2 regions of the Streptomyces sp. NPDC048338 genome follow, and region 2 is predicted to be linked to the other one. Evidence: riboswitches for the same ligand, from Rfam matches in the RefSeq annotation. Region 2 holds a riboswitch; the other holds the start of a gene.
The links. Region 2 has a riboswitch for ZMP and ZTP ahead of ACGFZF_RS36080 (bifunctional 5,10-methylenetetrahydrofolate dehydrogenase/5,10-methenyltetrahydrofolate cyclohydrolase). Riboswitches for the same ligand answer to the same signal wherever they lie in the genome.
Positions count from the first base shown of each region.

Region 1: linked by a shared signal. The riboswitch ahead of glyA (serine hydroxymethyltransferase) and the one ahead of ACGFZF_RS36080 (bifunctional 5,10-methylenetetrahydrofolate dehydrogenase/5,10-methenyltetrahydrofolate cyclohydrolase) in region 2 are both predicted to bind ZMP and ZTP.

Region 1 is NZ_JBICYQ010000013.1:211,501-227,136, forward strand. Features, by position in the region: gene ACGFZF_RS28570 (decaprenylphospho-beta-D-erythro-pentofuranosid-2-ulose 2-reductase) at 13-768, shown strand; gene ACGFZF_RS28575 (2'-5' RNA ligase family protein) at 802-1,392, opposite strand; gene trpS (tryptophan--tRNA ligase) at 1,509-2,522, opposite strand; gene glyA (serine hydroxymethyltransferase) at 2,771-4,057, opposite strand; ZMP/ZTP riboswitch at 4,205-4,293, opposite strand; gene rocD (ornithine--oxo-acid transaminase) at 4,567-5,772, shown strand; gene ACGFZF_RS28595 (glutathionylspermidine synthase family protein) at 5,828-7,012, opposite strand; gene ACGFZF_RS28600 (hypothetical protein) at 7,020-7,307, opposite strand; gene ACGFZF_RS28605 (hypothetical protein) at 7,555-8,418, shown strand; gene ACGFZF_RS28610 (PLP-dependent aminotransferase family protein) at 8,520-9,929, opposite strand; gene ACGFZF_RS28615 (carboxymuconolactone decarboxylase family protein) at 9,976-10,524, shown strand; gene ACGFZF_RS28620 (isocitrate lyase/phosphoenolpyruvate mutase family protein) at 10,521-11,249, shown strand; gene ACGFZF_RS28625 (serine/arginine repetitive matrix protein 2) at 11,349-12,269, opposite strand; gene ACGFZF_RS28630 (hypothetical protein) at 12,271-12,654, opposite strand; gene ACGFZF_RS28635 (hypothetical protein) at 12,647-14,377, opposite strand; gene ACGFZF_RS28640 (malate dehydrogenase) at 14,585-15,574, opposite strand.
Region 2 is NZ_JBICYQ010000022.1:11,663-27,298, forward strand. Features, by position in the region: gene ACGFZF_RS36075 (GAF domain-containing protein) at 1-710, opposite strand, end outside; ZMP/ZTP riboswitch at 888-992, shown strand; gene ACGFZF_RS36080 (bifunctional 5,10-methylenetetrahydrofolate dehydrogenase/5,10-methenyltetrahydrofolate cyclohydrolase) at 1,021-1,875, shown strand; gene ACGFZF_RS36085 (hypothetical protein) at 2,049-2,795, shown strand; gene ACGFZF_RS36090 (SWF or SNF family helicase) at 2,849-4,162, opposite strand; gene ACGFZF_RS36095 (DEAD/DEAH box helicase) at 4,159-7,167, opposite strand; gene ACGFZF_RS36100 (fatty acid desaturase family protein) at 7,461-8,549, shown strand; gene ACGFZF_RS36105 (hypothetical protein) at 8,589-8,771, shown strand; gene ACGFZF_RS36110 (MOSC domain-containing protein) at 8,835-9,377, shown strand; gene ACGFZF_RS36115 (tannase/feruloyl esterase family alpha/beta hydrolase) at 9,387-10,760, opposite strand; gene ACGFZF_RS36120 (hypothetical protein) at 10,898-11,797, opposite strand; gene ACGFZF_RS36125 (hypothetical protein) at 12,017-12,331, opposite strand; gene ACGFZF_RS36130 (class I SAM-dependent methyltransferase) at 12,491-13,090, opposite strand; gene ACGFZF_RS36135 (MHYT domain-containing protein) at 13,241-14,173, shown strand; gene ACGFZF_RS36140 (nitrate- and nitrite sensing domain-containing protein) at 14,471-15,636, shown strand, end outside.

The DNA of each region.
Region 1 (15,636 bases), on a different contig from region 2:
AGGAGACCCTCCATGAAGGACGCCTTCGGCATCCCGCAGTCCCTGCTCCTCCTCGGCGGCACCTCCGAGATCGGTCTCGCCACCGCCCGCCGGCTGATCACCCGCCGGGTCCGTACGGTCTGGCTGGCCGGACGCCCCTCCCCCGCGCTCACGGCCGCGGCCGACTCGCTGCGCCGGCTCGGCGCGGACGTGCACACCGTGCCCTTCGACGCGCTGGACACCGCCTCGCACGCCGAGCGGCTCGGGAAGATCTTCGCGGAGGGCGACATCGACCTGGTGCTGCTCGCCTTCGGGATCCTGGGCGACCAGGCCCACGACGAGGCCGATCCGACGGCCGCCGTCCGGGTCGCCCAGACGAACTACACGGGCGCGGTCTCCGCCGGCCTGGTCTGCGCGCAGGCCCTGCAGGCCCAGGGTCACGGCTCGCTCGTGGTGCTCTCGTCGGTGGCCGGCGAACGGGCCCGGCGCGCGAACTTCATCTACGGCTCGTCCAAGGCCGGGCTCGACGCCTTCGCGCAGGGACTCGGGGACGCGATGCACGGGACCGGGGTGCACGTGATGGTCGTACGGCCCGGCTTCGTCCGGTCGAGGATGACCGAGGGACTCGACGAGGCGCCGCTCGCGACCACCCCGGAGGCGGTCGCGACGGCGATCGAGCTCGGCCTGCGGCGCAGGACGGAGACCGTGTGGGTGCCGGGCACGCTGCGGGTGGTGATGTCCGCGCTGCGGCACGTGCCGAGGGCGGTGTTCCGGCGGCTGCCGGTGTGACCCGCGGCCGGGCCCGGCCGCGGGCAGCGGCGGTCAGCCCGCCGCGGGGGTCGGGGTGTCGACCGGGGAGCCCTGGACCGGGACGCCGGCGACCGGGCGGCCCCGGCCGAACTCGTACGCGTGCAGCTTGCGCCAGACCGCGTCCGCGCCCTGCTCGTAGAGCGCGAAGGAGCGGCAGGTCCAGGCGGCCTCGTAACCGGACAGCTCCTGGAACGCCCGGTCCATCGCCTCCTCGGAGATGCCGTGGGCGACGGTCACGTGCGGGTGGTACGGGAACTGGAGCTCGCGCACCAGCGGCCCGGCCTCGTCCCGGATCCGCTGCTGCAGCGCGTTGCAGCCGGAGACGCCCTGCGTGAGCTTGACGAAGACCACCGGGGACAGCGGGCGGAACGTTCCGGTGCCGCGCAGCCGCATGGCGAAGGGGGTGCAGTCGGCGGCGACGGCGGCGAGGTGCGCCTCGATCAGCGGGAGGCGCTCCGCGTCCACCGCGGTCGGCGGGACCAGGGTCACGTGCGTGGGGATGCCGTGCGCGGCCGGATCCCCGAAGCCGGCGCGCCGCTCCTGGAGCAGGCTGCCGTAGGGCTCCGGGACCGCGATCGAAACGCCGAGCGTTACGGTCCCCACGTCGTTCTCCTCCGTCGTCGAGCTGCGGGTGTCGGATGGTGGTGCAGCCGCCAGTGTGCGGCCTGCACCACCCCTGTGGCCAGGGTCCTTGGACTCGGCCTTCGACCGGTCCTCGGTCAGTGCTTCGCGGGCAGGAACCCCACCCGCTCGTACGTCTGCGCCAGGGTCTCCGCGGCGACCGCGCGGGCCTTCTCGGCTCCCTTGGCCAGGAGAGAGTCCAGCGTCTCCGGGTCGTCCAGGTATTCCTGCGTCCGGGTCCGGAACGGCGTGACGAAGTCCACCATGACCTCGGCCAGGTCCGTCTTCAGCGCGCCGTACATCTTGCCCTCGTACGACTGTTCCAGCGCGGCGACGGACGTCCCCGTGAGGGTGGACAGGATGGTGAGCAGGTTGGAGACGCCCGGCTTGTTCTCGAGGTCGAAGCGGATGACCGTGTCGGTGTCGGTGACCGCGCTCTTGACCTTCTTGGCCGTGGTCTTCGGGTCGTCGAGCAGGTTGATCAGACCCCTGGGCGTCGACGCCGACTTGCTCATCTTGATCGTCGGGTCCTGCAGGTCGTAGATCTTCGCCGTCTCCTTGAGGATGTACGGCGACGGGATCGTGAACGTCTCGCCGAAGCGGCCGTTGAACCGCTCCGCGAGGTCGCGGGTCAGCTCGATGTGCTGCCGCTGGTCCTCGCCGACCGGCACCTCGTTGGCCTGGTACAGCAGGATGTCGGCGACCTGCAGGATCGGGTACGTGAAGAGGCCGACGGTGGCCCGGTCGGCACCCTGCTTGGCCGACTTGTCCTTGAACTGCGTCATGCGGGACGCCTCACCGAAGCCGGTGAGACAGTTCATGACCCAGCCGAGCTGCGCGTGCTCGGGGACGTGGCTCTGGACGAACAGCGTGCAGCGCTCGGGGTCGAGCCCGGCGGCGAGCAGCTGGGCGGCGGCGAGCCGGGTGTTCGCCCGCAGCTCGGCGGGGTCCTGCGGAACCGTGATCGCGTGCAGGTCGACGACCATGTAGAAGGCGTCGTGGGTCTCCTGCAGGGCGACCCACTGGCGGACGGCGCCGAGGTAGTTGCCGAGGTGGAACGAGCCTGCGGTGGGCTGGATTCCGGAGAGCACACGGGGACTGTCAGAGGCCATGCTCAACATTCTCTCAGGTGTGGGACCCGATCCCGGACTGCCGGTGCACCGGAGGGGCGAGGACCCCGGAGACGTGGTGCGGCCGGCGTTCTCCGGGGTCCGCGGCCCGCCCTGCCGGTCCCGTCCGGGGCCGGCCTCCCTGCCGTGACGGCCGGGAGGCGCGGCCGATGAGACGAGGAACACAGTGCGCCCCGCCGGGACCCGGCCGGGACCCGGCCGGGGTGCGCCGGGGTGCGCCGGGGTGCGCCCTAGACCGGCAGGCCCGGCGCGGGGAAGGCCGCCATCAGTTCGGCGACCTCGGCCCGGACCGCGAGGAGGGTGTCCTCGTCCCCGGCGCCCGCCGCCTTCACGGCCCGGTCGATCCAGTCGGCGACCTGGGCCATGTGCGCGGTGCCCAGGCCGCGCGAGGTGAGCGACGGCGTACCGATCCGGATGCCGGAGGGGTCGAAGGGCTTCCGGGTGTCGTAGGGGACGGTGTTGTGGTTGACGACGATCCCGGCCCGGTCCAGGGCCTTGGCGGCGATCTTGCCCGGGACGTCCTTCGGCGTGAGGTCGATGAGGATCAGGTGGTTGTCGGTGCCGCCGGAGACCAGGTCGAAGCCGCGGGCGAGGAGCGCCTCGGCCAGGGCCCGGGCGTTGGCGACGACCGCGTGGGCGTAGTCGCGGAAGGAGGGCCGGCCCGCCTCGCGCAGGGCGACGGCGATCGCGGCGGTGGTCTGGTTGTGCGGGCCGCCCTGGAGACCGGGGAAGACGGCCTTGTCGAGGACCTTGGCGTGCTCGTCGCGGGACATCAGCATGGCTCCGCGCGGGCCGCGCAGGGTCTTGTGGGTGGTCGTGGAGATCACGTCCACGTGCGGCACCGGGGAGGGGTGGGCGCCGCCGGCGACCAGGCCGGCGATGTGGGCGATGTCGGCGACGAGGACGGCCCCGGCCTCCCTGGCGATCTCGCCGAAGGCGGCGAAGTCGATCGTGCGGGGCAGCGCCGTACCCCCGCAGAAGATCACCTTCGGGCGTTCCTTCAGGGCGAGTTCGCGGACCTGGTCGAGGTCGACGAGCCCGGTGTCCGGACGGACGCCGTACTGCACGCCGCGGAACCACCGGCCGGTCGCCGAGACGCCCCAGCCGTGCGTGAGGTGGCCGCCCATCGGCAGGGCCATGCCCATCACGGTGTCTCCGGGCTCGGCGAAGGCCAGATGGACGGCGAGGTTGGCCGGGGAGCCCGAGTAGGGCTGGACGTTGGCGTGCTCCACGCCGAAGACGGCCTTGGCGCGCTCGACGGCGAGGGTCTCGACGAGGTCGATGTTCTGCTGGCCCTCGTAGTAGCGGCGGCCGGGGTAGCCCTCGCTGTACTTGTTCTGCAGGACGGTGCCCGAGGCTTCGAGCACCGCCGTCGAGACGTAGTTCTCACTGGGGATCAGACGCAGGGTCTCGGCCTGCAGCCGCTCCTCGGCGCCGACGAGCGCGGCGAGTTCGGGGTCGGCGGCGGCCAGGGCCGGGTGGCGGACGGGAAGCTGCTCGGCGTTCGGGTTCGTCACGGCGGTTCCTCCGGGCGTTCGGCGGGTCCCGGGCGCGGCCCCCGACGGGGCGCACGACACGGGACGGATCGGGTCCCGTGCTGCGGACGAGGGCTCACCGCGCCGAAGGCGGGAGGCGGGCGGCATCCACACGGGGACTTGTCGGTCCCGTGATGCCCAGGCGGGCGGCATCGCGTGTTCTGCCGCGCGCGGCTCCCCCGGGGTCGCTTCCCCGTACGCCAGTCGCCGCGCGTGTTCTCAGACTAGGTCCTGTCCGGGCGATCTTCGAGGACCGGCCCGCGGCGTCGGATGTGGTGTATCGCACGGCGGAGCATCGCCCTCGTACCGGGCGTACCCGGGCGACTCCGACAACGCCGCGAGACGCCGCAGCCGTCGTCGCGGGCCCGAGAAGATCGCCCGGACAGGACCTGGCTGGCGCGTCGTCATCGAGGTTTCCTCGTCCGGCATCCGAGCGACGATAAGAAAGGGGCGCCACACCCGCCCCAGGCCGCAGGACGAACGGAGACCCCGTGTCGAGGACGCAAGACGCGATCGCTTCCGCGGAGGCGCACAGCGCTCACAACTACCACCCCCTGCCCATCGTCGTCGCCTCGGCGGACGGCGCCTGGATGACGGATGTCGAGGGCCGCCGCTACCTCGACATGCTCGCCGGGTACTCGGCCCTCAACTTCGGGCACGGCAACCGGCGGCTGATCGACGCCGCGCGGGCGCAACTGGAGCGGGTGACGCTCACGTCGCGGGCGTTCCACCACGACCGCTTCGCGGAGTTCTGCGCGCGCCTCGCGGAGCTGTGCGGCAAGGAGGCCGTGCTGCCGATGAACACGGGCGCGGAGGCGGTCGAGACCGCGGTGAAGACCGCCCGGAAGTGGGGGTACGAGGTCAAGGGCGTGCCGGACGGGCACGCGAAGATCGTGGTGGCGGCGAACAACTTCCACGGCCGTACGACGACGATCGTCAGCTTCTCCACGGACCACGAGGCACGGGACCACTTCGGCCCGTACACCCCGGGGTTCGAGATCGTCCCGTACGGCGACGCGACCGCGCTGGAGGCGGCGGTCACGGAGAACACGGTGGCGGTGCTCCTGGAGCCGATCCAGGGCGAGGCCGGGGTGCTGGTGCCGCCCGCCGGGTATCTGCGCGAGGTGCGGGAGCTGACCCGCGCGCGGAACGTGCTGTTCATGGCGGACGAGATCCAGTCGGGCCTCGGCCGGACCGGGAGGACCTTCGCGTGCGAGCACGAGGGCGTGGTGCCGGACGTGTACATCCTGGGCAAGGCGCTGGGAGGTGGTGTCGTCCCCGTCTCGGCGGTGGTGGCGGACCGCGACGTGCTCGGGGTGTTCCGGCCCGGTGAGCACGGTTCGACCTTCGGCGGGAACCCGCTCGCGTGCGCGGTGGCCCTGGAGGTGATCGCGATGCTGCGGTCCGGCGAGTACCAGCAGCGCGCGACCGAGCTGGGCGAGCACCTGCACGCCGAGCTGGGGCTGCTGGTGGGCGGCGGCGCCGTGGAGGCGGTCCGCGGGCGCGGGCTGTGGGCGGGCGTGGACATCGCGCCGTCCCGGGGCACGGGCCGGGAGATCTCGGAGAAGCTGATGGAGCGCGGTGTCCTGGTGAAGGACACGCACGGGTCGACGATCCGGATCGCTCCCCCGCTGGTGATCAGCAAGGAGGACCTGGACTGGGGCCTGGAGCAGCTGCGGGCGGTGCTCTCGGCCTGACCCCGTACGGCGTCGGCGCCGGCCCGCCACGGGGCCGGCGCCGTCACCGGAGCCCTCAGAGGATGACGTGGGGCAGGAAGCGGGCGTACTCGTCGGTGATCAGGCCGGCCGACTCGCGGATGCCGAGCCCCGCCGCCTCGTCCTCGACGACCCACGCGCCGAGCACCACCCGGTTGCCGTCGAAGTCGGGCAGCGGGGCCAGCTCCTGGTAGCAGCACGGCTCCTCACGCACCGGGGCGGGGGCGCCCGGCTCGTGGACGGTGACACCGGCGCCCTCGCGGCCGAGCAGCGGCTTGGCCACGTAGCCGGCCCCCGAGGCCAGCTCGCGCGGGCCGTCGAGGTAGGCGGGCAGCAGGTTCGGGTGACCCGGGTAGAGCTCCCACAGGACGGCGAGCAGCGCCTTGTTGGACAGCAGCATCTTCCAGGCGGGTTCGATCCAGCAGGTCGTGCCGGTGCCACCGCCGTTGTCGAGCGTGTCCAGCACGTGCGGGCCGAAGCGGTCGGTGGTCAGCCACTCCCACGGGTAGAGCTTGAAGCAGCTCCGGATGAAGCGCAGCCGGTCGTCCACGAACCGGCCCGACAGCCGGTCCCAGCCGATCCGTTCGACGGACAGCGCCTCGGTGTCGAGCCCGGCCTGCTCGGCGGTCTCGCGCAGGTACGCGACCGTCATCAGGTCCTCGCCGAGCTCGTCCCCGTCCGAGTGGACGAAGTGGACCGGGCTGCCCGGCGGCAGCAGCCGCGCCTGCCGGCGCCAGGCCTCGACCAGCCGCTCGTGGAGCGAGTTCCACTGGTCGGCGCCGGGGAAGCGGTCCTCCATCCAGAACCACTGCGGACTCGCGGCCTCGACGAGGGAGGTGGGCGTGTCGGCGTTGTACTCCAGCATCTTCGCCGGTCCCGTGCCGTCGTAGCGAAGGTCGAAGCGGCCGTAGAGGGTGGGGAGTTCGTCCCGGCGCCGCCAGGACTCGGCGACGAGGGAGGCGAGCCGGGGGTCGGTGAGGCCGAGATCGGCGAAACGATCCTTCGCCACGATGTGGGCGGCGGCCTCCAGACACATGGCGTGCAGCTCCTCGACCACCTCCTCCAGGGCCTCGACCTCGGGCAGCGTGAAGGAGTAGTACGCGCTCTCGTCCCAGTACGGGCGCAGCGAACCGTCGGGGTGGCGGGTCAGGGGGTAGACGAGCCCCTGCTCCTCGACGGTCCGCTGCCAGTCGGGCCGGGGGTCGATGGTGTGCCGTCGCATGGCGTGATCAGCCGCCGCCCGAGCCCGAGCAGCCGAAGCCGCCGGTGTCCACGGCGGACTTGTCGAAACTGCCGCCGCTGAGCCGGCCGTCGCGCACCGTGCCGCCGTAGTAGTACGAGCCGCGGGCGGTGGTGCTGCTGCCGCCCGAGCCGCTGTCGCACTCGTAGCTCGGCAGCTTCTCGCGGGTCAGCGGGTCCACGCACCGCTTGTCCGGCTCGGAGCCGCACGCCGTGATCGTCGCCGCGAGCACGCCCATCCCGCCGAGTATCACCGTGCTCGACCTCAGTCTGCGCATCTGCGCCGCCCTCCCCGATCTCTCTGGCCTGGTGCGACCGCACAGTGTAGGCCGCGCCTTTTCGGCCGTCGCACGAGGTCCTGTCCCGGGAGCTCCGGGGATCGGGCCACGGCGCCGGACGCGGTGCGCCGCCACGAGCTTCCGGAGGCACCCCGAGGGGTGTCCCGTCGATCGGGCCGGGTCGGCGAACGCGGGGAGCCCGGCATGATCGGCAAGACACCCCTAGAGTCGTTTCGTGCTCTTCGGGATGCTTTGCGCGCTCGGTTCGGCCCTCTGCTACGGCACGGCCTCGGTCCTGCAGGCGCTCGCCGCGCGGGCGACGGAGCCCGGCTCGGGCAGCGGGGTCGATGTCGCCCTGCTGTGGCGGGCGGTGCGGCAGTGGCGCTACGTGGCGGGGCTCACCCTGGACGGCCTCGGCTTCGTCCTGCAGGTGGTCGCGCTGCGCACGCTGCCGATCTACACGGTGGGCGCGGCGCTCGCGTCGAGTCTGGCGGTCACCGCGGTGGTCGCCTCACGGCTCCTCAAGGTCCGGCTGAGCCGGGTGGAGTGGACGGCGGTGGCGGTGGTCTGCGGGGGACTGGCGACGCTGGCACTCGCCTCGGGCCGGGAGGGCGACGAGGGCGGCCCGCCGGCGCTCGGCTGGGCGATGCTCGGCACCGCGTGCGCGGTGCTCGCGCTGGGTGCGGCCGTCGGCCGGCTGCCCGACCGGCCGCGGGCCCTGGCGCTGGGTCTGGGCTCGGGGTTCGGCTTCGGCGTGGTGGAGGTGTCGGTCCGGCTGGTCGACGGCGTGGACTTCGCGGACCCCGCCCTCTACGCGCTGCTCGTCGGGGGCGGGGCGGGCTTCCTGCTGCTGACCTCGGCGCTGCAACGCGGCTCGGTCACGACCGCGACCGCGGGCATGGTCGTCGGGGAGACCGTCGGTCCCGCCCTGGTGGGGGTGGTCTGGCTGGGCGACCGCACCCGCGAGGGGCTGGGCTGGCTCGCGGTGCTCGGCTTCACGGTGGCCGTCGCCGGTGCGCTGGCGCTGGCCCGGTTCGGCGAGGCACCCGCTCCCGCGGAGGCCGGGGCGGAGGCGGCGAGGCCGGCGCCGCCACCGGGTCCCGCGGCCTGACCTCCGTCCGGCCGTGGCGGCACGCCGGGGCGCGGCCCCCGGGCCCCGACCCGAACGACGCCCCGGCCCCCGGCAAGAGCGGCAAGCTCGGCAAGACGCCCCTAGGGCAGCACCCGGCACAGGGCCTGCAGCGCTCCGTTCCATCCGCTGTCCGGCGGAGTCGCGTAGCCGACGACCAGACCGTCGAGCGCCGGGGGCACCTCGGGGTGGCGGAAGCGGTTCAGGCCGAGCAGGGCGAGTCCCTGCCAGGCCGCCGAGCGCAGCACCTCGGGTTCCGTGCCCGGCGGGAGCTCCAGCACCGCGTGGAGGCCGGCCGCGATCCCGCTCACCCGGGTCTGCGGCGAGTGCGCGGCGACGGCCTCCACCAACTGGTCGCGCCGCCTCCGGTAGCGCAGCCGCATGGCCCGGACGTGGCGGTCGTACGCCCCCGAGGCCAGGAACTCCGCGAAGGTCAGCTGGTCGAGCGCGCTGGACACCCAGTCCACTGTTCCCTTGGCCGCCGTCACCTCGTCCACCAGGTCCTCCGGCAGCACCATCCACGCCAGCCGCAGCCCGGGCGCCAGCGACTTGCTCGACGTGCCCAGGTACACCACCCGTTCGGGGTCGAGTCCCTGGAGCGCGCCCACGGGCTGGCGGTCGTAGCGGAACTCGCCGTCGTAGTCGTCCTCCAGGACCAGACCGCCCGACGCCCGCGCCCAGTCGACGACGGCAGCACGCCGGTCGGGCGGCAGCGCGCCGCCGAGCGGGAACTGGTGGGCGGCGGTCAGCAGCACGGCGCCCACACCGCCCCGCATGTCCTCCAGGGCCTCGGTCCGGGTGCCCCGGGCGTCCAGCGGCAGCGCCGGCAGCCGCAGTCCCGCGCGCGTCAGCAGGTCCCAGTGGACGTCGAGCCCGTACGACTCGACCGCCACCTCCCGCGCCCGGCGTGCCCGCAGCACCTGTCCCATCAGCATCAGCCCGTGCACGAACCCGGAACAGATCACGATCCGCTCCGGACGCGCGTACACGCCCCGTGCCCGGGCCAGGTACTCCGCGAGCGCTGTGCGCAGCTCGATCCGGCCGCGCGGGTCGCCGTAGCCGAAGGCCTCGTGCGGCGCGGCCGTCAGCGCCCGCCGCGACGCCTTGAGCCACTCGGCGCGCGGGAAGGACGCGAGGTCGGGCACGCCCGCCTTCAGGCTGTACGTCGGCCGGCCGGACACCGGACGGGCAGGGGCGGCGCCCCTCGCCGCGTGCCCGCGGCGAGGGGCGGCCCGGCGGGCGACCCGGGTGCCCGACCCCTGGCGCGCCGTCAGCCAGCCCTCGGCGACCAGTTCGGCGTAGGCGTCGGCGACGGTGTTGCGGGCCACCCCCAGGTCCGCGGCGAGCGAGCGCGAGGACGGCAGCCGGGTGCCCGCCTCCAGGCGCCCGCTGCGCACCGCCTCGCGCAGGGCGTCCATCAGGCCCGTACGCAGCTTCGCGCCACGCAGTTCGAGGTGCAGGTCGGCGCCGAAAGTGGCCCAGTCGTTCGCCATGGGAATGGACCATACTCCCCGGCCACCCGGACCGTACGGTGAAACCATGACGACGACGAACGCCCTGGCCGCCACGGCCGCGGCCCCCCATCCGACCGGCGACGACGCGACGACCGGGTACGCGCACGAGCACGCACCCCGGCTCCCCTTCGCGGAGCGGCTCCCCGAGTTCTACCGGGCCATGCTCCGGCTGGAGACGGCCGCCGCCCAGGGCGTCGACCCGACCCTCTACCACCTGATCAAGATCCGCGCCTCGCAGGTCAACCACTGCGCCTTCTGCATCGACATGCACACCAAGGACGCGCTCGCGGAGGGCGAGTCGGTCGAGCGGATCGTCCAGCTCTCCGCCTGGGAGGAGTCCCGGCACTTCTACACCGAGCGGGAGCTCGCCGCCCTCGCGCTGACCGAGGCGGTCACCGTCCTCACCGACGGCTTCGTCCCCGACGCGGTGTACGCCCGGGCCGCCGCCGTCTTCGACGAGACCGAACTGGCCCGCGTCATCGCCGCGATCACCGTCATCAACGCCTGGAACCGGATCGCCGTCTCCACCCGTATGACGCCCGGTCACTACACCCCGGGGATGTACAAGAAGTGACCGCCCGGGCGCTCCGCGCGCTGCACCGCGACCGGGCCGCGGACGATCCGCTGGTGGTGCCCGGCCCCTGGGACGCGGCCTCGGCGCGGGTGTTCGAGGAGGCGGGCTTCGCCACGCTCGCGACGCCGAGCGCGGGAATCGCCGCCGCTCTCGGGTACGCGGACGGGCAGACCCCGCCGGAGGAGATGTTCGCCGCCGTGGCCAGGATCGCGCGGGCCGTGTCCGTACCGGTCACCGCGGACCTGGAGGACGGCTACGGCCTGTCGCCGCGTGAACTGGTGGCACGGGTCCTGGAGGCCGGCGCGGTGGGCGTCAACCTGGAGGACTCCGACCGGTCCGGCGGGCTCGGGGACCCGCGGGCGCACGCCGACCGGCTCGCGCAGGTGCGGGAGGCCGCGGGCGGGGAGCTCTTCGTCAACGCGCGCACGGACACCTACCTCGCCGCGTCCGCGCCCGGGGATCCGGCCGCCGACGCGATCGAGCGCGGCCGGCTCTACGTGGCGGCCGGGGCGGAATGCGTCTATCCGATCGCCGCACCCGCGTCGGACCTGCCCCGGCTGAGCGCCGGGATCGGCGCACCGCTCAACTTCCTGTCCCGGCCGGGCGGTCCGTCCGCCGCCGAGGCCGGACGGCTCGGCGCGACCCGGATCACCTTCGGCCACGGACTCCTGCTGCGCACCCTGCACGGCGTCGCCGACCTGGCCCGGGAGCTGAGGACGGCCTGAGGACGGCCCGCCGGCAGCCCGGGGCCGGGGTCCCGGGCGTCCGGGGGCTCTCGCGTCCGGGGCCGGCCGCCCCGGACGCGCGGAGGGGCCCCGCCGGAGTCAGGGCGGCCCGGGCCGGAAGAAGTCCAGCGCGATGCGCAGGGTCTCCTTCTGCTGGGGCCAGTCGGCCACCGGGCCGGCGACCAGGATCGCGTACTGGCGGCCGTCCGTGGCCGTGAAGGCCCGGTCGACGACCTGCCGGCGTCCGCCCTCCCGGTCGTAGGCGTACACCAGCTCCGCGGCGTCGGCCGGAGCGCCGGCCTCGCCGGAGACCCGGCCGAGGCTGATCTCGCGATAGCCCGGGTTCTTCCCGGCCAGGTCCCGGGACGCCTGCTGCAGTGCCGTGTACGGCGTGACGTCGGCCCCTTCGAGCAGGAAGATCTGCACCAGGCCCGTGTCGTCGGGCGAGTGGTAGAAGATCCCGCCGGCGCCCTCGTCGGTACGGGTCCAGTTCACCGGGACGGCGAGGGTGAAGCCCCGCGCGTCCTCGACCGCGTGGTAGCCCGGCGGAGGCAGGTCGTCCATCGGGGCGCCGCCCGCCGAGGGTGAGCCCGACGACGGGCCGGGGTCCGTCGGGGATCCGGGCTCCGTCGGGGCGCCGGAGGCCGACGCCGGGTCCGTCGCGGTCACCGTGGCGCCCGGGGCACCGCCCTGGGCCCCGCGCCCCTCGTCGTCGCCGCCCCAGGCAAGCCAGCCGCCGACGGAGCCGGCCGCCAGTACGGCCACGACGACGCCCGCCACCAGCGCGTTGCGCGAGCGGGGGGCGGCGGGCCCGGGTTCGTACGGAGGCGGTCCGGGGGCGTACCCCGGGGGAGGCGGGACGAGCGGGCCGCCGTTCGGCAGGCCGGTTCCGCCGCCGGGCCCCGGCGCGGCGGGGCCGGGCACACCGGTTCCGCCGCCGAGGCCCGCCGTGCCGCCCGGACCCGTCTCCCAGCTCTGCGTCTCGTCGTTCCAGCGGGCTCTGTCCCCGATACCGGCCACCTCACCCTCCGAGGAGCGCGGCGACGGCCTGGCCGACGGCGACGCCCGAGGCCAGGATCCCGGTCACGGCGCCCGCGTCGCCGAGGGCCTGGCGCAGTCGCGCCAGACGCCCCCGGCCCGCCTCGCCGGTGCCCTCGATCTCGTCCTCGGCTTCGGCCAGTTCGGCGTCGAGCGCGGCCGTCTGCTCCGAGGCGACCACGTTCCCCAGGTCCGCGCGGAGCCGGCGGACGGCCTGGAGCAGTTCCTCCTGCGCGGGGTCGCGCACCGGCTCGCCGCCCGCACCGCCCTCGTGCTGCGTCACGGTGTTGTTGTCGCCGATGGCGAACGCGCCGTGCACGCTGCCGATGTGGATGCCGCCGGCACGGTCGTCGTTCGGGTCAGCCACGGTCGCCTCCGGCCTTGGACGTGAAGGTCTTCTGGGTGATGGTGTTGTGGTTGCCGACGCCGACGGCGCCCTTGGCGGTCTCGATGAAGACGCCGCCCTCGGCCACGTTGACGATCTTCTGCTCGAACTCGCCGGTCTCGTAGCCGGCTTCGCGCAGCGCGACGGTCACGCCGCCCGCCACCCGGTCCTGGATGCTCTTCAGGTAGCGGCTGACGTCCATCTCCTGGAAGAGCGAGGCCTCGTCGTCCGAGCCGAGTTCGCGCACGGAGCGCAGCGGCCCCTCCGGCAGCGCGCCGGCGTGTCCGCCGGTGGCCAGTCGCCACAGGTGGCCGGCGGCCCGCCAGAGCGTGGCCAGGGCGTGTCCCGCGGAGCCCGGCACGTGGGCCAGTGCCCAGACGGCTTTGCCGAAGTGGTGGTTGTGGCGGTAGCGGTGGGCGATCCGGTCGGCATGCCGGAAGAGCGGCTTCACCGGTCGCAGGACGTGCGGGGCGACCTCCAGCATCAGCATGCCGCCCTGCGTGTGCACCCGGACGAAGACGGTGGTGACGATCTCCTCGCCCCAGCCTCCGACCCGGATGCGCAGGAAGTGCCGGCGGGCCTCGCCGCCCTCCTCGATGGCGCCCGAGCGGTGCTGCTCGAACTCCTCGGCGGTGTAGGGCGCGTGGGTTCGGCTCGGCAGTCCGTCGACCGGCAGGAAGACGGTCTCGTCGAGTTCCAGATCGCGCAGCCGGTCGCGTACCGCCGCCTGGAGCTGCGGAGATCCGTGGGCGGAGGGGACCCGCAGCGCCTCGACGAGCGGGACGATGTGCCGCATGATCGCGCTGTTGTCCAGCGGCTCGGGGGTGCGGTCCTTGCGCGGGCGCAGTTCGACCGAGAGCGACCACGGCTCGTACGGACTGCCGGCACCGCAGAAGGGGTTGTCGGAGCGGTACAGGACGAGCCGGGAGTGCTGCTCGGTCCTGATCCGTTCGCGCAGCCGGCGGAAGCGGACGCCTTCGGCCCGCTCGGCCGGGTCGGACGAGGTGTCGGCGAAGCGTCCCTTGGACAGCTCGCCGGTGAGCGCGCGGGCGAACTGGCCGCGCTGCACCGCCACCGCCCAGGCGAGGAGGAACGGGATCGCGATCGTGATCCAGACCTCCAGCGCGCCGATGCCCCAGATCTCGGACGACACCAGGTCGAGCGCGAAGCCCAGCAGATCGCCCACGTCGCCGAGTTCTCCGAGGAGATCCCACCGGGTCTCCTCGTCGCCGAAGGCGAGGACGAGCAGGACGACGGCGGACTGGAGGAGGCTGAGGCGGCCGTACCAGCGGAGCAGGAAGGCGGCGACGAGCCGGTGGACGGGCGGGTGGGCGGATCGTCCGCGGACCCAGCGGGCGATGCCGAGGATCAGGAAGGGCGTGATCAGCAGGGCGGCCAGGCCCTTGGTGAGCGGTACGGCGACGATCCAGAGGCCGAGGATCGCGGCGGACCAGCCGATCTCGACACGGCGGGCACGCAGGGCGTGCGCGAGGACGCGGGTGGCGTCCACACCGAGCGAGGGAGCGGCGACGCGCTCCTCGTGGACGTAGAGCTCGTCGATGACGGCGTCCCGGAAGGCGTCGTCGAGGTAGGTACCGGCACAGAGCAGTCGGGTCGCCTCACTGGCGGAGGGTAATCCGCGTGGATCGACGACCGGCGGACCGCCGGTGGGCCCCGGCTGGCGGGGCACGAACGACTGAGTCAAAACTCCCCCGAAATACTCAACTGTCCGTATTCTCGACCGACTTGCGCGTCGAGACGAAATGGACAGCATAAGGGAGCGGAGCCGGTGCCGTCGGCCCCACGAAGACGGCGCCCCCGGCCGTGCAGGCCGGGGGCGCCGTCGCGTCGGTGCGGGGGCGGGTGCCGGACGGGATGCGTCCGGTCACCGGCCCGGGGGCACGCGGTGGGCTCAGATGAGGCCCAGCTCGCGGACCGCGTCGCGCTCCTCGGCCAGCTCCTGGACCGAGGCGTCGATGCGGGTGCGGGAGAACTCGTTGACGTCCAGGCCCTGGACGATCTCGTACGCGCCGTCCTTGCAGGTGACGGGGAAGGAGGAGATCAGGCCCTCCGGGACGCCGTAGGAGCCGTCCGACGGGATGCCCATGGAGGTCCAGTCGCCCGCGGCGGTGCCGTTGACCCACGTGTGGACGTGGTCGATGGCGGCGTTGGCGGCGGAGGCGGCGGAGGACGCGCCACGGGCCTCGATGATCGCGGCGCCGCGCTTGGCGACGGTCGGGATGAAGGTGTCGGCCAGCCACGCCTCGTCGTCGACGACCTCGGCGGCGTTCTTGCCGGCGATCTCCGCGTGGAAGATGTCGGGGTACTGGGTCGCCGAGTGGTTGCCCCAGATGGTGAGGCGCTTGATGTCCTCGACGGAGGCGCCGGTCTTGGCGGCCAGCTGTGAGAGCGCGCGGTTGTGGTCCAGACGCGTCATCGCGGTGAAGCGCTCGGCCGGGACGTCCGGGGCGGCGGCCTGGGCGATCAGGGCGTTGGTGTTGGCCGGGTTGCCGACGACGAGGACCTTGATGTCGTCCGCGGCGTGGTCGTTGATGGCCTTGCCCTGCGGCTTGAAGATGCCGCCGTTGGCGGCGAGCAGGTCGCCGCGCTCCATGCCCTTGGTGCGGGGGCGGGCGCCGACGAGCAGCGCGACGTTCGCACCCTCGAAGCCCTGGTTCGGGTCGTCGAAGATGTCGATGCCCTTGAGCAGCGGGAACGCGCAGTCGTCGAGCTCCATGGCGGTGCCCTCGGCGGCCTTCACGCCCTGCGGGATCTCGAGGAGGCGCAGTTTGACCGGCACGTCCGCGCCGAGCAGGTGGCCGGAGGCGATGCGGAAGAGCAGCGCGTAGCCGATCTGGCCGGCCGCGCCGGTCACGGTGACATTCACGGGAGTGCGGGTCATGGCGATCTCCGTAAGACAGCTGGCGGTGGGGGTCCCTGCCCCTGGTGCGGGATACCCCTCTT
Region 2 (15,636 bases):
GCCGCCGTCAGCACCGCCTCGTCCCGGCCGAGCGCGGCGAGCCGGATCCGGTCCGCCGCGGGAGCGGGTCCCGCCAGCGCCAGCTGGGACTCCGCGGCCCGCGCCACCGCCTGCACGAACGCCAGGCTGTGCGGATGGCCCAGCCGGTCCCCGCCGGTGATGTCCACCGCGCCCAGCAGGCGCCCGGTGTGCGGATCGTGCACGGGAGCGGCGGCGCAGGTCCAGGCCTGCACCGGCCGCTGGAAGTGCTCGGCGGTGAACACCTGCACCGGACGGTCCACGGCGATCGCGGTCCCCGGTGCGTTCGTCCCGGCCGCCGACTCCGACCAGCGGGCGCCCGCGACGAAGTTCATGGCCCGGGCCCGGCGCAGCGTCCCCGGGTGCCCCTCCACCCACAGCATCCGGCCCGACGCGTCGCAGACCGCCAGCAGGTGCTCCCCGTCCGTCGCGTACGCCCCCATCAGCTCCCGGATCACCGGCATCGCGGCGGCCAGCGGATGGCCGTCCCGGTGTCCGGCGAGTTCCTCGTCGTCCAGCTCGACGCCGGCGAGTCCGTCCGGACTGACCCGGGCCCGCGCCGAGCGGCGCCAGGACTCGGCGACCAGCGGCCGCACCGGCGGGAGCTCCATCCGGCCGCGCGTCGTGAACGCCTCGTGCGCCCTGCGCACCGCTCCGGCGTCCGGTTCCGCCGCCACCCACGCATCGCTCAACTCGGCCTCCCCGGTGAGGTCGTCGGTCCCGTGCCGTCATCGTGGTCCGTGCCCGGGCCGCCCACAAGCGTCCGGACGCCCCGGCATATGCGCCCTGACCGGACCGCACCCCCCCGGTGCCCCGCACCGTCTGCCTCCCCGTCCCGGGACCCCGGCCCATGGCCTCACGTACAGTGGTGCGCGGGCCGTGACTGGCGCTTGAGGTGGATCACCACCGGGGAGCGGCCCCGTGGACACCGCGCACCCGCGTGGACCGCGCTGCCGTGCGCCTGGGCGAACACCGGTCATCGACGACGCCCAGGAGTGGCCCATGTCCACCAGCACCGCCTCCCTCATGGACGGCACCACGCTCGCCCGCCGCACGGTCGAGGAGACCGCGGCACGTGCCGCCGAGGTCACCCGCCGCACCGGGGTCACGCCCTGCCTCGCCACCGTGCTCGTCGGCGCCGATCCGGCCTCCGTCACCTACGTGAAGATGAAGCAGAACCGCTGCGCGAAGGCCGGAATCCGCTCCCGCCACGTCGAGTTGCCCGCCGAGACGACGACCGGGGAACTCGTCGCCGCGATCACCGCGCTCTCCACGGACCCCGAGGTCCACGGCATCCTGCTGCAGCATCCGGTCGGGCCGCACATCGACGAGCGCGCCGCCTTCGAGGCCATCGCCCCGGAGAAGGACGTGGACGGTGTGACCATGGCGTCGTTCGCCGCGATGGGCTTCGGTCTGCCCGGCTTCGTCTCCTGCACGCCCGGCGGCATCATGCGCCTCCTCGACGCGTACGAGGTGTCCCTCAGCGGCAAGCGGGCGGTCGTCGTCGGCCGTTCGGCGATCCTCGGCAAGCCGGCGGGCCTCCTGCTGCTCGGCCGGGACGCCACCGTCACGTACTGCCACTCCCGCACCACCGACCTCTCCTCGGTCGTCCGCGAGGCCGACGTCCTCGTGGCGGCGGTCGGCAAGCCGAACTTCATCAGGGGCGAGGACATCAAGCCGGGCGCGGTCGTCGTCGACGCCGGCTACAACCCCGGCAACGTCGGGGACGTCGACTTCGCGTCGGCCGCCGGGAGGGCCTCCCTCATCACCCCGGTACCGGGCGGCGTGGGCCCGATGACGATCGCCGTACTGCTGGCCCAGACCGTCGAGGCGGCCGAGCGGCAGCTGGGCCTGTAGGTCCCGCCCCCGACCGATCGCAGGTCCCCGGGACCGCCGGGCTTGATCGACGGGACGCCCTCCCGCACACTTGCCGCCACGGCGAACAGCCCGTACGGAATCGTGGATTGTCACGATTCCGTACGGGACGTGCTTCAACTCGCCTTCAAAGAGCGTGAGATGACGAAAAGGAGGTGACGCTGGTCACCATGGCCCCGCTCTCCGCCGACCGGTCGTCACCTCTCCGGTACCTCCTCGTCCCGCTCCTGGTCCTGTCGGCCGTCGCCCTCGTGGCGGCGGCCCTGGTCGCGAGCCGTGACGGAGGCCGGGACGCGCGGCCGGGGGACGCCACCCGGCTCGGCGCGCCCGGCGAGGAACGGACCACCCAGGCCGCCGGACGCCGGCCCGCACCGCAGGGCGGGATCGCGACCACCCGGAGCCCTTCCCGCGTCCCCGCCACCACACCCGCACCGGCCCGAACCCGGCCGCGCGGCACCGCGCCCACCCCGCGGCCCTCCCGCAGCCCGTCGCCGGCGCCGTCGCCCGTGCCGTTCGACCGGCTCCGGGCGGGGGAGTGCTTCGACATCGACCGGTCCGCGCCCGGCACCGTCACCCGGCGCTCCTGCGTCCGGCCCCACGACGCCCAGGTCGTGGCCGTACTCCGGCTGACCGGCGACCACGACTCCGACGAGGCGGTGCGCGACGCGGCCGCGTCGCTCTGCCGCGACCTCCTGCGCCGCAAGGCCGCCGACCAGCCGCGCGGCACCCGCTGGACCACCTTCGTCCAGTACCCGTTCCGCACCAGCTACCTGCTCGGCACCGACACCGTGACCTGCAGCCTCGCGGTGAACGCCGGTACCGGGTCCGGGACCGGCGACGACGCCGACACCGGGGACGACGCCACGGCGGCCCTACGCAAGCTCACGGCACCGCTCCTGTGACGTCCCGCCCCTGACCCCTCCCCGCTCCTCACCCGCCGCCGGCGCCGCCGGTCTCAGTCGTCACCCGCCGCGAGCACCGCGGCCAGCGCCGCCGCCGGGTCGGAGTCCGACGGACCCGCCGGAACCCACCGGTCCCGTTCCTTGCGGCACGCCCACCAGCGGCCGTCCGCGGCGAGCCGCAGCTGGGCCTCCGCGCCGACCACCGTCCAGCGGCCGGTCCCTGCCGGGCGCAGTACCGGCCTCGGCCCGGCACCCTCCCACGCCTGCGCGAGCTGCGCCTTCGCCCGGCCGAGCAGCTCCGGTTCCGGATCCCACTCCTCCTCCAGAGCGGCCAGGGCGGGAGCGCCGCCCACTCGCCACGCTCGCGCGGCCGGCTCAAGATCGGTCCGCCGGCGCCCGGACCCGGCGGCCAGCCGGGCCGTGATCGACGACGTCGGCGTCCCGGTCGCGACCAGCCGTACCGCGTCCTGGCCGATCGTCAGATCCGCCTCCACGGGCTGCCGTTCGTGCCCCGGCGCCAGCGCCGCCGCCAGCATCCGGTGGGCCCGGGAGGCCGCGTCGGCCGCCAGGAACTCCAGCGCCGCCGCGTCGACACCCGGTTCCGGGTCCGTCTCGGTGTCGAGCGACGGCGGCTCGCCCGGGACCGACGGCAGCGTGGGCGGCGCCGGCAACGGCGGCAGGATGTCCCGCGCGGCGAACGCCTCCCGCGCGGACACCCCCGCGGAAGGGGCGTCCGGCCCCTCCGTCGCGGACCCCGTCCCCGTCGCACGCGACGCGCTGCGCTCCTGGAGCTCGTCCAGCACCGCCCGCTCGCCCCGCCCCCGCATCAGCAGCAGGACGAACGGGTCCTCGTCCAGCAGCCGCGCCACCTGGTAGCACAGCGCGGCCGTGTGCGGGCAGTGGTCCCATGCCTCGCAGCCGCATTCCGGGTCCAGGTCGCCGATGCCCGGGAGGAGTTCGAGCCCGGCCGCCGCAGCGTCCTCGACCAGGTGCGGAGGCATGTCACGGTCGAGCAGCGCCGCGATGTGCCCCGCGCTGTCCACCGCCAGGTCCAGCAACCGGTCCCACTCCTCCTCCGACAGTTCCTGCAGCAGCACGTCACTGCGGTACCCGGTGCCGTCCCGGTCCTTGACCACCGCGGTGATCCGGCCCGGGCGGACGGACACGGCGCCCACCGCGCCCTCGCGCGCGTGGCGGCGCCCCTGCTTCAGCTGCTGGTTGTCGAGCGCGGTGTCCTCCAGCGCCTTCAGCCACGCCCGGCCCCACCACGTCCGGGCGAACGCGGAACCGCGCGCCGGCGGCAGCGCCGCGAAGGTCCGCTCCTCGTCGTGCCGGCCCGCCGTGCCCCCGGTCTCGTACCCGCTCATCGTCCGTCCCCTCGCAGCCCCACCAGATCGGCCAGTTCGGCATCCGTCAGCTCGGTCAGTGCCGCCTCGCCCGCGCCGAGCACGGCGTCGGCCAACTCCCTTTTGCGGACCAGCATGTCGGCGATGCGGTCCTCGATGGTGCCCTCGGCGATCAGCCGGTGGACCTGGACCGGCTGGGTCTGCCCGATGCGGTAGGCCCGGTCGGTCGCCTGCGCCTCCACCGCCGGGTTCCACCAGCGGTCGTAGTGCACGACGTGACCGGCCCGGGTGAGGTTGAGGCCGGTGCCCGCGGCCTTCAGCGACAGCAGGAACACGGGCACCTCGCCGTCCTGGAAGCGGGCCACCATCGCCTCCCGCTCGGCGACCGGCGTCCCGCCGTGCAGGAACTGCGTCCGCACGCCCCGGGTCGCCAGGTGCCGTTCGAGCAGCCGCGCCATCTGCACGTACTGGGTGAAGACCAGCACGCTCGCGTCCTCGGCGAGGATCGTGTCCAGCAGCTCGTCCAGCAGCTCCAGCTTCCCCGAGCGGCCCTCGATCAGGGGACGCTCCTCCTTCAGGTACTGGGCCGGGTGGTTGCAGATCTGCTTGAGGCCGGTCAGCAGTTTCACGACCAGTCCGCGCCGTTCCATGCCGTCGGCCTCGGCGATCGCCGCGAGGGTCTCGCGCACCACCGCCTCGTACAGGCCGGCCTGTTCCTTCGTCAGGGAGACGGCGCGGTCGGTCTCGGTCTTCGGCGGCAGCTCGGGGGCGATGCCGGGGTCCGACTTCCTCCGGCGCAGCAGGAACGGGCGGACCAGTGACGAGAGCCGTTCCGCGGCGGCCGGGTCCCGGCCGCCCTCGACGGCGGAGGCGTACCGGGACCGGAAGGTGCCGAGCCTGCCGAGGAGGCCGGGGGTCGTCCAGTCGAGGATCGCCCACAGCTCGGAGAGGTTGTTCTCCACGGGCGTTCCGGACAGTGCGACGCGCGCCTTGGTGCCGATCGTGCGGAGCTGCTTCGCGGTGGCGGAGTACGGGTTCTTGACGTGCTGGGCCTCGTCCGCGACGACCAGGCCCCAGGCCGGGGCGGCGAGTCGCGCCGTGTCCAGCCGCATGGTGCCGTAGGTGGTGAGGACGAACTCGCCGTCCGCGAGCCCCTCCAGACCGCGGGCCGCGCCGTGGAAGCGGCGTACGGGGGTGCCCGGCGCGAACCGCTCGATCTCGCGCTGCCAGTTGCCCATGAGCGAGGTCGGGCAGACGACGAGCGTGGGTCCGGCGGCGGACGGGTCGGTCTGCCGGTGCAGGTGGAGGGCGATGAGGGTGATCGTCTTGCCCAGTCCCATGTCGTCGGCGAGGCAGCCGCCGAGACCCAGGGAGGTCATCCGGTGGAGCCAGTTCAGGCCGCGCAGCTGGTAGTCGCGGAGCGTCGCGGCGAGCGCCGCGGGCTGGGCGACCTCCTGCCGGCCGCCCTCCGGATCGGCCAGCCGGGCGCGCAGCTGTTCCAGCGCGCCGGTCGCCCGGACCTCGACGCGGCGGCCGGCGACCTCGGTGGTGCCGGTCAGGACGGCGCCGAGCGCGTCGACCGGGGTGACCTTGTGGTCCTGCGCGGCGCGCGCACGCCGGAGTTCGGCGGGGTCGATCAGGACCCACCGGTCCCGCAGCCTGACCAGGGGGCGGGCGGACTCGGCCAAAAGGTCCAGCTCCGCGCGGGACAGCTCCCGGTCGCCCAGCGCGAAGCGCCAGTTGAAGGCCAGGAGGGCGTCGGCGGACAGGAACGACGGGAGCCCGGAGAGTCCGGCCCCCGGCTCGCCGTCGTTCGTGCCCGCGGCGTCCTGGCCGGCCTCGCGGGCCGGTTCGTCCGGAGGCCCGATCACCGCGGTCGTCGTGAGCCGGTGGGCGAGTTCGCGCGGCCAGTGGATCCGTACGCCGGTGGCGGCGAGGGCCCGGGCGGCCGGACCGAGGAGTTCCGTGACCTCCTCGTCGGCCAGTTCCACGGCGTCCGGGACCGCCGCCGAGAGCAGCGGGGCCAACGGAGGCCAGGCGCGGGCGGCGCGGCGCAGGGCGAGGAGGGCGTCCAGCCGGGCGCGCGGGCCGAACGCGGCGCCGGACGGGCCCGATCCGGCCCAGATCTCGGCCGCGTCGGCGGCGAGCGCGGGGTCGGCGACGCTGTGGATCTGCAGCACAGCCCGGAAGGCCGGCGCCTCCGGCCCCTCGGACGGCGCCCCGTCGGACGCGTCGGAGCCCTCCACGAGCGCGCCGAGCCCGGGCAGCTCGATGCGCAGGGAGAGGCGTACGCCCGCGTCGTGGCCGGCGGCCACGTCGGCCGCCCACGGCCGCTGACCGGGCAGCGTCTGCGGCTCGGGCGCGGCGAAGGCGGGGCCGCCGGCGGCGAGCGGTGCGGCCGGCGTACGGGGCAGCGTGTCGGCGACGGCGTCGACGAACGCACGCAGCAGGCCCTCCGGCTCGGGCAGCCGCAGGGCGTCCGGGCCGTCCGGCGGCATCGTCGTGCGCACCGGCCCGGGCAGCGGTGCCGCGTGGGCGGACGGCGGCATCGAGGCGGCCAGCGTGCGCAGGGCCGAGACCTCCTCGGGGCCGAGGGGGCCGGCCCGCCAGGCGTCGTGGTCGGTCGGGGTGAGACCGGGCAGGACGAGCCCCCGGGCGACGAACCCGAGGGCGAGCAGGGCGGCGGCGCCCCAGAAGGCGGTGGACGGCGAGGCGTGGTCGTGCAGCCGGGCCCGGGTCAGCAGCGGCAGGGCCTCCCGAACGGGGAGGAGCAGCGCCGGCACCGTGCGGGTGTCGAGATCCTCGGTCACCACGGTCACCGTGGTCAGCCCGTCCTCGGCCACCCGACGGTCCGCGTCCTTCCGGTCCTCCTGCGCTCCTTGCGTCCCGCGCGCCTCCCGACCGGCCCGCGCGTTCTCGTCCCCCTCCGACGACCAGAAGGCGATCCGGCCTTCGCGCGGGGGGTCGGCGGGCAGGAAGACGGCGGAACGGCGGGCGAGTTCATCAGGGCTCTGCGACAGCGTCAACGCATTCCTCAAATTTGACTACTGGGGTCGAGCGGCCGAGGGTACCCGAACCGCCGGGCGGACCGGGAACGGAAACACCGTGATCCGGCTCACACCGCCCCGTTTCGGGAGCGCCCCGGCCGATCCCCGCGGCCGCCGCCCCCGACGGTGGGGCCAGCCCCACCCCCCGCACCCGGGCATCCCCCCGGGATTCCGGGGGATGCCGCCATGGCCGCGGGCGATCACCGATCCGTACGTTCGACCCAGGCCGCGCAGCCAGCGCCCAGGCCCCGCCACGGACACCGGAGACCTCCATGCCCCAGGCCACCGCCACGCTCACGGCCCCCGAGAAGGCCCCCGCCGCAGCCGCCCGGCGCGGCGCCGGGGGCAGCGAGTTCGGCCCCCTGCTGCGCACGGTCAAGGAGCAGGGGCTGCTCGACCGCCGGGCAGGCTGGTACGCCCGCGGAATCACCGTCAACCTCCTCGCCCTCACCGCGGTGGCCGTCGGACTGGTCCTCCTCGGCCCGACCTGGTGGGCCCTGCCGCTGGCCGTCCCGCTCGCCCTCTTCTCCGCCCGGGCCGCCTTCGTCGGACACGACGCCGGCCACTCCCAGATCAGCGCGCACCGCAAGCGCAACCGGGCCCTCCAGCTCGTCCACGCCAACCTCCTGCTCGGCATGAGCCAGGAGTGGTGGAACGACAAGCACAACCGCCACCACGCCCACCCCAACCACCTGGAGAAGGATCCGGACGTCGCCGCCGACATCCTCGTCTTCGCCCAGCACCAGACGGCGGGCCGCACGGGCCTGCGCGGCTGGCTCACCCGCCACCAGGCGTGGCTGTTCTTCCCGCTGACCACCCTGGAGGGCATCGCCCTCAAGGTCTACGGCTTCCAGGCACTGTTCTCCGCGGACGGCCCCTACCGCACCCGCCGCGACCGGCTCGTCGAAGGCGCCCTCCTCTGCGCCCACGTCGCCGGCTACGCCACGCTGCTCCTGACCAGCCTCACCCTCGGACAGGCCCTGGTCTTCGCCCTGATCCACCAGATGCTCCTCGGCCTCCACCTCGGCATGGCCTTCGCCCCGAACCACAAGGGCATGGAGATGCCGGACGCCCACCCCGACGGCGACAGCTGGGGCCATCTGCGCCGGCAGGTGCTCACCTCGCGCAACATCCGCGGCGGCGCCCTCACCGACTGGTTCCTCGGCGGACTGAACTACCAGATCGAGCACCACCTCTTCCCGAGCATGCCCCGGCCGCATCTCCGCCTCGCCCAGCCCGCCGTGCGTGCCCATTGCCGCACACTGGGTATCCCCTACACGGAGACCGGTTTCGTCGAGTCCTACCGGCAGGCGCTCGGTCATCTCCACGAGGTCGGCGAGCCGCTTCGCACGGCAGCCTGAACGCTGTCGGCGGCGGCCTGAGAAGGAGGCGTCGGAACCATGACGACACGCACGAAGATCGTGATCGGGGGAGTGGCCGTCGGCCTGCTCCTCATCCCCCTCATCGGATTCTGGATGTCGCTGCTCGTGATCCTCGGCGTCCCCGCCGTGGCCTACCTGGCCCTCGACCCCGGCCAGCGGCGCCGGCTGCGCCGGATCTCCCGCAAGGAACTCCGTCGCTGATGCCGAAGGCCCTCCCGTAGAGTCGCAAGTGATCATCTGTTCGGGAGAGGGGAGCTCCGCGTCATGAGCGGCACGGTCACGACGGTCAGCAGCAACGGCGAGTACGCGTTCACCAAGCCGAACCGGGACAGCATCACGCTGCTGGCCGGGCTCGGCGTGGAAGGGGACGTCCACGCGGGGGTGACGGTCAAGCACCGCTCGCGGGTCGCGAAGGACCCGACCGTGCCGAACCTGCGCCAGGTGCACCTCATCCACGCCGAACTCCTCGACGAGGTCGCCGGCGCCGGCTTCGAGGTGGCGCCCGGCGCGCTCGGCGAGAACGTCACGACGCGGGGGATCGACCTGCTCGGCCTGCCCACCGGGACCCGCCTGCGGCTCGGCGCCGAGGCCGTGGTCGAGGTCACCGGGCTCCGCAACCCGTGCGCGCAGATCGACACCTACCGCCACGGACTCCTCAAGCAGGTCCTCGGCCGCGACGAGGACGGCCGGATCGTCCGCAAGGCCGGCATCATGAGCGTCGTGCTGACCGGCGGGGAGGTGCGGCCCGGCGACCCGATCACGATCGAGCTCCCGGCCGAGCCGCACCGTCCCCTGGAGATGGTCTGAACCCGCTCCCTACTCCTCCAGCGCGCAGGAGTTGACCGGGTCACCGCCCGCGGGCCGCGCGATCGTGCGGTCGGCGGGCGGTGCCGTGCCCGCCTCCACCCACCGGGTCAGCGCCGCGAACGCCGAGCGGTAGCAGGGCAGGATCGGCCGCAGCCGGTCCGGGTACGTGTCGTACAGGGCGTCGGTGTGGGTGCCGCCCTGCACCGTGTAGTACCGGTGGAGGCGGTCCCGGCCGCGCGCGCCGACCATCTCCTCGTACACGTCCGAGTCGGTCGCGATCGGCAGCAGCGTGTCCAGGTCGCCGTGCAGGGTGATGAGCGGCTTGCCGATCCGTCCGGTGAGCGCGACCTTCGCCACGGCCCGCCGGACCGCGCGGGGACGCGTGGCGTAGTCGTAGGCGGCGTCCGACGCGCAGGGCGCCAGGATCTGCTCGACGGTGGTCCCGGCGGTGGTGCCCGGGCAGCCCGGGTCGTACGACGGGTCGAACTCCGCCCGGAAGATCTTCTGGGTCAGCCCCCAGTACGCCTTCTCGTGGTACGGCCACAGGAACGCCGAGCCCGGCGCGAAACCGGCCGCGACCAGATCGTCGTCGGTCGCCCGCCCGAAGGAACGCGCCACGGTCACCGGCAGGCTCGTCAGCAGGTTCGGGCCCCGGGTCGTCCACAGGACGCCCTCCCAGTCCACGCCCCCGTCGTACAGCTCGGGACGGTTCTCCAGCTGCCAGCGGGTCAGGTAGCCGGCGTTGGAGATGCCGGTCATGTAGGTGCGGCGCGGGGCGTGGCCGTAGCGCTGCCCGACGGCCTGCTTGGCGGCCCTGGTCAGCTCGGTCACCCGGTGGTTCCACTCGGCCACCGCGTCACCCGGCTCCCTGCCGTCGGTGAAGAAGTCCGGTCCGGTGTTGCCCTTGTCGGTGGCGGCGTAGGCGAAGCCCTGGGCGAGGACGTGGTCCGAGATCAGGGTGTCGGTGGAGTACTGGCGCCGGGTGCCGGGCGCCCCCGTGACGACCAGGCCGCCGTTCCAGCGCTCGGGGAGCCGGATGACGAACTGGGAGTCGTGGGCCCAGCCGTGGGTGGCGTTGAGACGGGAGTCGTCGGGGAAGTAGCCGTCGATCTGGATGCCGGGGACCCCGGACGGGTTCCTCGTGCCCTTCGCCGAGAGACCTGCCTGGTCGGCCATGTCGGTGTAGGCGGTGCCGGCCAGCCCGGCGGTGGTCAGATCGCCGAGGCAGGCGGTCCGCTGGCGCTCCGCGCCGGGGACGCGCAGCCGCTCCTGACGGGCACAGGACGGGCCGCCGTCCTCGGCCCCGGCCGGGGCGGCGGGGCCGAGGACGGTCAGACCCGTCAGGAGCGCGGCGAGCAGGGGAACGCCTCGGATGGGGCGCATGGACGGCCTCCGGTGGGACGGGGGGACGGGAATGCGTCACCCGTGGGGCGCGCCGCCACATCGTGCGGGGCGCTCCTGCCGCGCGGCCATGGTCCGGGGCCACACCTCGGGCCGACGGCCCATGTGGTGCCCTCCGGTCAGGAGGGGCGGACGGCCATCGCCTCCAGCGCTTCCAGGAGGGCGGGCAGCTTCGGCCCCCGCGCCACCGGGAGGACCTCGCGCGGTTCGTCGTCCAGGAGGACGAAGGCCATGTCGTCGGTCCGGGCGACCAGCGACCAGCCGGGGCCGTCGGCCCGCAGCATCCGCGCGTCACCGGTGGCGAAGCTCGACCGCACCCGTCCGACCGGCGGCGCCTCCTCCAGATACCCGCGCAGCTCGGCGAGGGCCCGGCGGACGCCGTCGTACGGGTCGGCGGGAGCCGCGCCTGCGCCCTCGGGGTCCGGGTTCCCGGTGTCCGCCGCGGCGGCCGGGGCCGGGCCGGCGTCCTCGCGGACCGCCGTCGCCGGGACGGTGTCGGCCGCTTCGCCGGCCTCGTCGGGGGCGTCGTCGGGGCCGTCCATCCGGGCCCGCCACGCGGCCCACTGGAGCGCCACCTCGTCGGCGCCGAGCCGGCGCTGGGCCGGGCCCCAGGCGTCCTCGGACGGCGGGGCGAGCGCCGTCCGCGCGCCCTGCTCCGGCTCCGGATCGTGCGGGGCCGGAAGGTCGGGGGCCGCCGAGGCGACCGCGAGCGGCCAGCCCGGCAGGGCGGCCACGACGGAGCGCTCGTCCGGGGAGAGGTCGTAGGCCATGCCGCAGTCCCAGGAAGCGATCGCCACCGCGACCAGCGAGACGTCGTCGACGATCACCGTCCACCGGGCGCCCTCGCCGTCCTGGCCGAGCACGAGTCCGTACCCCTCGGCGTACGGCTCCAGCTCCAGCGCCGCGCACGCCGCCGGATAGTCGTCGCCGAGCACGCTCGGGAACCGCGCAGGCGTCAGCAGCACCGCCGTCAACACGTACAGCGCGTCGTCGTCGGCGGTAGGTTCCGTCCCACCCACGGCAGCCTCCCCTTCTGGTCGTCGGCGCACCTTAACCAGTGGGTAACCCGTGCGTCGAGAGTTCCCGGGCGGGAGACGGCGAAAGTGACGCGCCCGATTCCGGCAGGCCGGGCCCGCCGGAACCGCGGGCGGCGGATCCGGTGCACCCACGGATCCGATGTTTTCCGGCATCACTCCGATCTTTTCCGGCATCAGGCCCGAAGGCGCGATGCCGCAGGCTCAGGCCGCCGGGGTCTCGGGCAGGCCGAGCAGGGAGCGGGCCACGGCCTCCGGCGACTGGTCGCGCTCGCGGGCGAGCGCGATCACTGCCCGGCAGGCGAGCTCGTTGATGCCGAAGCTGAGCGCGTCGGGGGAGACCCAGCCCGCCGCCTCGTCCGCCCGTTCCTCGTCGTCCTCGGCGCCGGCCGCCACGTACACCGCCGCCGCTTCGAAGAGGTTGTGGGTCCGGCGCGGCCGGCGCGTGCCCGGTCCCGAGGGCGAGGCCGGGCGGGTGGAGGGGAGAAGCCTGCGGAATCGATCACGTACGCGCGTCACGGCCTGCCGCCTTCCCCGGGCACGGCTGCCCGGCACCTCCACGGTAGACACGGAACGGGCGTGGCAGAAGGGCGCGTGCCGGGCGGCCGTGACCGGCCCGCCCGAGGGCCGTGCCCGGCGTGCGGCGGGGTGGCCTCCGCGGTCCGCTCGCCGCGGCGTTCAGCCCTCGCGGACGGCGATCACGAGGTAACGGTCTTCGCGGTCCACGTAACTGACCATCCGCCAGCCGGAACCGGCCAGCACCGGGCGGAGGTTGGGCTCGGCCCGCAGGTCGTCCTCGGTGACCCGGCGGCCGTGCCGGGCCGCCAGCGCGGCCCGGCCGATGGGGTGGAAGAGCGCGAGCCGGCCGCCGGGGCGCACCACGCGGGCCAGTTCGGCCAGGTCCGCGGCGGGGTCGGCCAGATGGGAGACGAGCCCTGCGCCGAACACCGCGTCGAGCGCGCCGTCGCGCAGCGGCAGCCGGGAGACGTCGGCGAGCAGCAGCGTGCCGGCCCCGTCCCGCCCGGCCGCGGTCGCCGCGTCGAGCATCTCGGGGGTGAGGTCGGCTCCCAGGACCGTTCCGCCGTGCCCCACGGCCTCGCGCAGGGGCGGCAAGGCGCGGCCGGTGCCGCAGCCTGCGTCCAGCACGGCGTCGCCGGGGCGCAGACCGAGGTCGTGCACGGCGGCGGCGTACGCGGGCCCGTCGTCGGGGAACCGCGCGTCCCAGCCGGCGGCGCGGACGCCGAAGAACTCCTGCACACGCGTCGGGTCGTCGTTCATGTGTCCATATTCCTCAACCCTCAGGGTGAACGCTCTGCGCGCACGTTCGAGCGCTGCACGATCGTTCAGGAACATCTCTGCGTCATATTCCATCAGGTTTCGAAATGCGCCCTCAGTGCGCCCCCTTCACAGGACTAGCGTCCCTGAGCCATGGGACACCTGGACCACGCCACCTTCGGGTGGCTGACACCCGCGCTGTCGTACGTGATGGCCTGCGTCGGCGCCGCGCTCGGACTGCGCTGCACCGTCCGAGCCCTCGAGACGACCGGCCGATCACGGCGCAACTGGCTGCTCACCGCGGCGTCCGCCCTCGGCACCGGCATCTGGACGATGCACTTCGTCGCCATGCTCGGCTTCGGGGTGACGGGGACGGACATCCGCTACAACGTTCCCCTGACCGTCCTCAGCCTGCTGATCGCCATGGCCGTCGTCGGAGTCGGCGTCTTCGCCGTCGGGTACGGCGGCGACCGCGTCGGATCGCTCCTCATCGGCGGGCTCACCACCGGTATCGGCGTCGCGAGCATGCACTACATGGGGATGGCCGCACTGCGCCTGCACGGACAGGTGCGCTACGACCCGATGCTCGTCGCGCTCTCCGTCGTCATCGCGGTCGTCGCCGCGACGGCGGCGCTCTGGGCGGCGCTCCACATCCACGCCCCGGTCGCGGTGGCGATCGCCTCGCTCGTCATGGGCGCGGCGGTCAGCAGCATGCACTACACCGGGATGTTCGCCGTGCGCGTCGACGTCGTCCCCTCGTCGACGGAACTCTCCGGCGCCACGGTGATGCAGTTCGTCTTCCCGCTGGCCGTGGGGCTCGGCTCCTACCTCTTCATCACCTCGGCCTTCGTGGCGCTCTCGCCGACCGCACGGGAACGCGCGGCCTACGCCTCGGCGGAACGCCTCACCGAACCGGACGAGCGCGCGGTGGACGTCGCCCCGCCCGGATTCCGCCCCGGAGCCGCGGACGCCGGAAGGGCGCACGGCGCCGGGACCGGACGCGCCGCCGAGGCCCCACCGTCCTACGCCTACCCGGCGGGCCCGGTCGACGAGGCCCGCGACCACCGGCGGGAGGCCCGCGGATGACCGCCCGATGCGCCTGGCGCGCCCTCCCCCGCGCCCCGCGGCCGAACCGGCGCGACCTCCCCACCACCGGCCGGACCTGCCCCGCCCGGCACGCACCGCTCCCGCGGACCGTGCCGAGGACGGTTCCCCGGGCCTCCTGCCGGTACTCGGACGGCGGCACCCCCCCGCCGCACGGCTGACCCCACGGTCGGCCCCCGTCCGGCGCCCGGTCACCCTCCCAGACCGGGCGCCGGACCCACCCGGGCACCGCCCCACCGCACACGCACCAGGACAGACGCAGCCGGAAACGAGGAGGCCATGCGAACTCCCCGCAGGAACCAGCGCCCCGACGCGACGGCGCAGCCGCGCACGACGGCGGCACGCGGGCGGCGCGCCCACGCCGGGCCACCCGCCGACGAACCACCGGTGCCCACCCCCGAACCCCGGGCCCGACGGGCCGAAGAGCCCGAACGGCCCGAGGAGTCCGCCCCGGCCGGACCGGGCACCCTGCCCAAGCGCCGCGGACTGCGCCCCCGTACCGTCCGCGCGAAGATCGTCTCCCTGCTGATGGTCCCCGTCGTGTCGCTCCTCGCCCTGTGGGGGTTCGCCACCGTCACCACCGCCCAGGACATCGCCCGGCTGCGCCAGCTCCAGCGGGTCGACACCGACGTCCGCCGGCCGGTCGCCGCCGCCGTCACCGCCCTGCAGGACGAGCGAGGCGCCGCCGTCCGCCAGGCCGTCGCGCCCGGCGCCGCGCGCGCCGCCGAGCTCAAGGAGCGGATGCGGGACACCGACGCCGCCGTCGACCGGCTCCGCCTCGACGACCGGCACACCATCGGCGACACCGGCGACCTGCCCCGCGAGGTCGCCGACCGCATCGGCTCCTTCGTCACCACCGTCGGCCGGCTCAGCCGGCTCAGGGCCGCCGCCGCAGGAGGAGGCGGCGCCGACGGGAAGCAGGTGTACGAGGAGTACACCGCCGCCGTCACCTCCGCCTTCGCGATCGAGGGCGCCCTCACCGGCGTCCAGGAGGCACAGCCCGGCACCGACGCCCGGGTGCTGCTCGAATTCGCCCGTGCCGGCGAGATGCTCTCCCGCGAGGACGCCCTCCTCGGCGCTGCCCAACTCGGCGGTCAGCTCGACGCAGAAAGGCTTCAGCACTTCATCGGCGTCGTCGAGACCCGCCGCGCCCTCGCCGCCTCGGCCACCGCCGACCTCCGCGCCCCCGACCGCGCCGCCTGGCGGAAACTCGCCGACAGCCACGCGTACGGGCAGCTCACCGCCGCCGAGGACCGCGTCCGGGCCGCCGCGCCCGGACGCAAGGCCGCCCAGGCATCGCCCTCCGCCGCCTGGGACGACGCCCACGACGCCGTCCGCGAGGAACTCCTCGCGATCGAGGACGACGCCCGCCGCGCCGCCGCCGACCGCGCCGACCCCTTCGGCGGCGGCGCCCTGTCACCCGGAGGAGCGGCGGTCATCCTCGG